DNA from 2 places in the Streptomyces sp. NPDC060000 genome. Region 2 is predicted to be linked to the other one. Evidence: predicted binding sites of a transcription regulator. Region 2 holds the regulator's gene; the other holds the start of a gene.
What was found. Region 2 encodes HrcA, which represses chaperone genes, less so after heat shock. Its sites were predicted from a motif close to TTNGCACTCNGNNNNNCNGAGTGCNAA; they were not measured.
Positions count from the first base shown of each region.

Region 1: groES (co-chaperone GroES) is a predicted target of HrcA. The motif match lies at 693-719, and genes of this name have one in related genera.

Region 1 covers NZ_JBHWUU010000135.1:9,371-11,569, reverse strand. The annotation lists gene ACFWBB_RS40965 (polysaccharide deacetylase family protein) at 1-470, shown strand, start outside; gene groES (co-chaperone GroES) at 864-1,172, shown strand; gene groL (chaperonin GroEL) at 1,284-2,199, shown strand, end outside.
Region 2 covers NZ_JBHWUU010000009.1:131,689-133,887, reverse strand. The annotation lists gene ACFWBB_RS07905 (MBL fold metallo-hydrolase) at 1-667, opposite strand, end outside; gene hrcA (heat-inducible transcriptional repressor HrcA) at 827-1,843, shown strand; gene dnaJ (molecular chaperone DnaJ) at 1,844-2,199, shown strand, end outside.

The DNA of each region.
Region 1 (2,199 bases), on a different contig from region 2:
TCCCGGTGAGCATGTTCCTCACCGACAGCGTGGTGGGCCCGGGCTACGCCCACTTCGCCCGCCTCCAGTCCGTCGGCGCCAGCATCCAGAACCACACTCTGGACCACCCGGTCCTGCGCGGTCTGCCGTACGCCGGCCAGCGCGCGGAGATCTGCGGCCAGCAGGACAAGCTCCGCTCCCGCTTCGGCCTGCGCCCCCGCCTCTTCCGTCCTCCCCACGGCACCTACGACGCCACCACCCGCCGCGCCGCCGCCGACTGCGGCATCGCGGCCGTCGTCCTCTGGCGCGCCTCGATGGGCCCCACCGACCTCGCCTACACCCACGGCCCCCGCCACCTCCACCCCGGCGACATCATCGCCGTAGCCCCGGACGAGTCCACGGGCCCGGGCCTGCGCGAGCGGACGACGCGACTACTGCGCCGGGTGCAGGAGCAAGGACTGACGGTGGGCCGACTGGAGGACTACGTCTGAGGGAGGTCGTCGGGAGCGTTGTCCCGGGGGGCTTGCCGCGAGCGCGTTCCACAGCCCCGGCCGTGAGCCGTGTTCCAGCCCGTCCGGCGTTTGAGGACGAGGCCCCTTCAGGGCCGAAGCGGGGGGGCCCGGGGGCGGCAGACCCCAGTGCCGCGCCCACACCGACACCGGCCGACAAGGACACCCACCTGAGCTGAAAACGTGGCCGACGCGCCGCCGGCATTGGCACTCCGCTTGACCGAGTGCTAATCGCGGTCATAGTCTCGCTTCTGGCACTCACCACTGGAGAGTGCCAACAGCGACGGGCAGGTCCGGCACCCGCGACGACGGATCCACCTGGTCGCCACCCCAGACAGTTAGCCCCGTGAGATCTCCGAAGGGGGAGGTCGGATCGTGACGACCACCAGCTCCAAGGTTGCCATCAAGCCGCTCGAGGACCGCATTGTGGTCCAGCCGCTCGACGCCGAGCAGACCACCGCCTCTGGCCTGGTCATCCCGGACACCGCGAAGGAGAAGCCCCAGGAGGGGGCTGTCCTCGCGGTGGGCCCGGGTCGCTTCGAGAACGGCGAGCGCCTGCCGCTCGACGTCAAGGTCGGCGACGTCGTTCTGTACAGCAAGTACGGCGGCACCGAGGTGAAGTACAACGGCGAGGAGTACCTCGTCCTCTCGGCTCGCGACGTGCTCGCGATCATCGAGAAGTAATTCACCCAGATTTGCAGTGAACTGCGCTCCTGGCCCCGCGTCTTTGTGAAGCCGGGAGCTGGGGGCGCAGTTCGTTTCTCCCACGTTTTCCGAGAGGGCTGAACCGCTCCCATGGCGAAGATCCTGAAGTTCGACGAGGACGCCCGTCGCGCCCTCGAGCGCGGCGTCAACAAGCTTGCCGACACGGTCAAGGTGACGATCGGCCCCAAGGGCCGCAACGTCGTCATCGACAAGAAGTTCGGCGCCCCCACCATCACCAACGACGGTGTCACGATCGCCCGCGAGGTCGAGCTCGACGACCCGTACGAGAACCTCGGTGCGCAGCTGGTGAAGGAGGTGGCGACCAAGACCAACGACATCGCGGGTGACGGTACGACCACCGCCACCGTGCTCGCCCAGGCGCTGGTCCGCGAGGGCCTGAGGAACGTCGCCGCGGGTGCCTCCCCGGCCGCCCTGAAGAAGGGCATCGACGCCGCGGTCAAGGCCGTGTCCGAGGAGCTCCTCGCGACCGCCCGACCGATCGAGGACAAGGCCGACATCGCCGCCGTCGCCGCGCTCTCCGCGCAGGACACGCAGGTCGGCGAGCTCATCGCCGAGGCGATGGACAAGGTCGGCAAGGACGGTGTCATCACCGTCGAGGAGTCCAACACCTTCGGTCTGGAGCTGGACTTCACCGAGGGCATGGCCTTCGACAAGGGCTACCTGTCGCCGTACTTCGTGACGGACCAGGAGCGCATGGAGGCCGTCCTCGAGGACCCCTACATCCTCATCAACCAGGGCAAGATCTCCTCCATCGGCGACCTGCTGCCGCTGCTGGAGAAGGTCATCCAGACCAACTCCTCCCGTCCGCTGCTGATCATCGCCGAGGACCTCGAGGGCGAGGCCCTGTCGACCCTGGTCGTGAACAAGATCCGCGGTACCTTCAACGCGGTCGCGGTCAAGGCCCCCGGCTTCGGTGACCGCCGCAAGGCGATGCTGCAGGACCTGGCCGTCCTCACCGGCGCCACGGTCATCTCCGAAGAGGTCG
Region 2 (2,199 bases):
CGAAGGCGGCGTCCACCACCGCCCCGTGACCGGGTACGTACAGCGCGTCCTCGCCGCCGAGATCGAGGAGACGGTCGAGGGCGGCGGGCCAGTGGGACGGTACGGCGTCCGGTCCTGCCTGCGGCTCGCCGGACTCCTCGACGAGGTCGCCGCAGAACACCGCCCCGGGACTGCCGGGGACGAGGACCACCAGGTCGTGGGCGGTGTGACCGGGCCCGACGTTCGCCAGCAGGACCTGTCGGCCGTCGCCCAGGTCGAGGGTCCACTCGCCGGAGACGAGGTGCCGGGGCCGGACGAGCGTGTCCGCGGCCTCCGTCGCCGCCGCCTCGTCGAGACCGTTGCGCACCGCGTCCGCCCGCAGCTCCTCGGCCGGCACGGTGTCCACGCCCACCGCCCCGAAGACCTCCGCGCCGGCGAAGGCCGCCGCACCGAACGCATGGTCGAAATGCGGGTGGGTGAGCGCGAGATGGGTCACACGGCCACCGGCGAGTTCCTCGGCGTGGGCCCGCAGCCGCACCCCCTCCGCCAGGCTCGATCCCGCGTCGATCATGAGGACCGCACCCGCCCCGACGACCAGCCCCGCCGTGCAGTCCCAGCCCGGCAGCCGGACCCGCCCCACTCCGGCCGCGACCCGCTCCCATCCGAGCTCTTCCCAAGTCACCGTCATACCGCGACGCTAGCCCTACGACGTTGCGCCAGGGGCCTACCTTGCCCCGGGTGTACCCCACAGCCGTACACTGGGCCGGGGAACGCTGGCACTCGGATGTGAAGAGTGCCAGGCGAGGCACCCAGGGGACTGGGGACGACTGCTGGAGGTGTGCGCGCGATGCTGAGTGAACGCAGGCTCCAGGTGCTGCGCGCCATCGTCCAGGACTACGTCGGCACCGAGGAACCCGTGGGGTCGAAGGCGCTCACCGAGCGGCACAGCCTCGGTGTCTCCCCGGCGACGGTCCGCAACGACATGGCCGCCCTGGAGGACGAGGGGTACATCGCCCAGCCGCACACCAGTGCCGGGCGGATCCCCACGGACAAGGGCTACCGGCTGTTCGTCGACAAGCTGGCCGGCGTCAAGCCGATGACCGGTCCCGAGCGGCGGGCCATCCAGAACTTCCTCGACGGCGCCGTCGACCTCGACGACGTGGTGGCCCGGACCGTACGGCTGCTCGCGCAGCTCACCCGGCAGGTCGCCGTCGTGCAGTACCCGTCCCTGACCCGTTCGACCGTGCGGCACGTGGAGCTTCTCTCGCTCGCGCCCGCGCGCCTGATGCTCGTGCTGATCACGGACACCGGGCGGGTCGAGCAGCGGATGGTGGACTGCCAGGCACCCTTCGGGGAGACCTCGCTGGCGGATCTACGCGCGCGGCTCAACAGCCGGGTCGCGGGCCGCCGGTTCGCGGACGTGCCGCATCTGGTGGAAGATCTGCCGGACGCCTTCGAGGCCGAGGACCGAGGCACGGTCACGACGGTGCTCTCCACTCTGCTGGAGACGCTCGTCGAGGAGAACGAGGAGCGGCTGATGATCGGCGGTACCGCCAATCTGACCCGCTTCGGACATGACTTTCCCCTCACCATCCGGCCCGTTCTGGAGGCACTGGAGGAGCAGGTCGTGCTCCTCAAGCTCCTTGGCGAGGCGGGGGATTCGGGCATGACCGTACGCATCGGTCACGAGAACGCCTATGAGGGACTCAACTCCACTTCCGTGGTGTCGGTCGGCTACGGTTCGGGCGGCGAGGCAGTCGCCAAGCTCGGCGTGGTCGGACCGACCCGCATGGATTACCCGGGAACGATGGGAGCGGTACGCGCAGTGGCACGGTACGTCGGACAGATCCTGGCGGAGTCGTAAGTGGCCACGGACTACTACGCCGTCCTCGGCGTGCGCCGCGACGCGTCGCAGGAAGAGATCAAGAAGGCCTTCCGGCGGCTCGCACGCGAGCTGCACCCGGACGTCAATCCGGATCCGAAGACCCAGGAGCGGTTCAAGGAGATCAACGCCGCTTACGAGGTGTTGTCGGATCCGCAGAAGAAGCAGGTCTACGACCTCGGCGGCGACCCGCTGTCGCAGTCGGGGGGCGGTGGCGCGGGCGGCTTCGGCGCCGGTGGCTTCGGGAACTTCTCGGACATCATGGACGCGTTCTTCGGGACGGCGTCGCAGCGCGGTCCGCGCTCGCGCACCCGGCGCGGCCAGGACGCGATGATCCG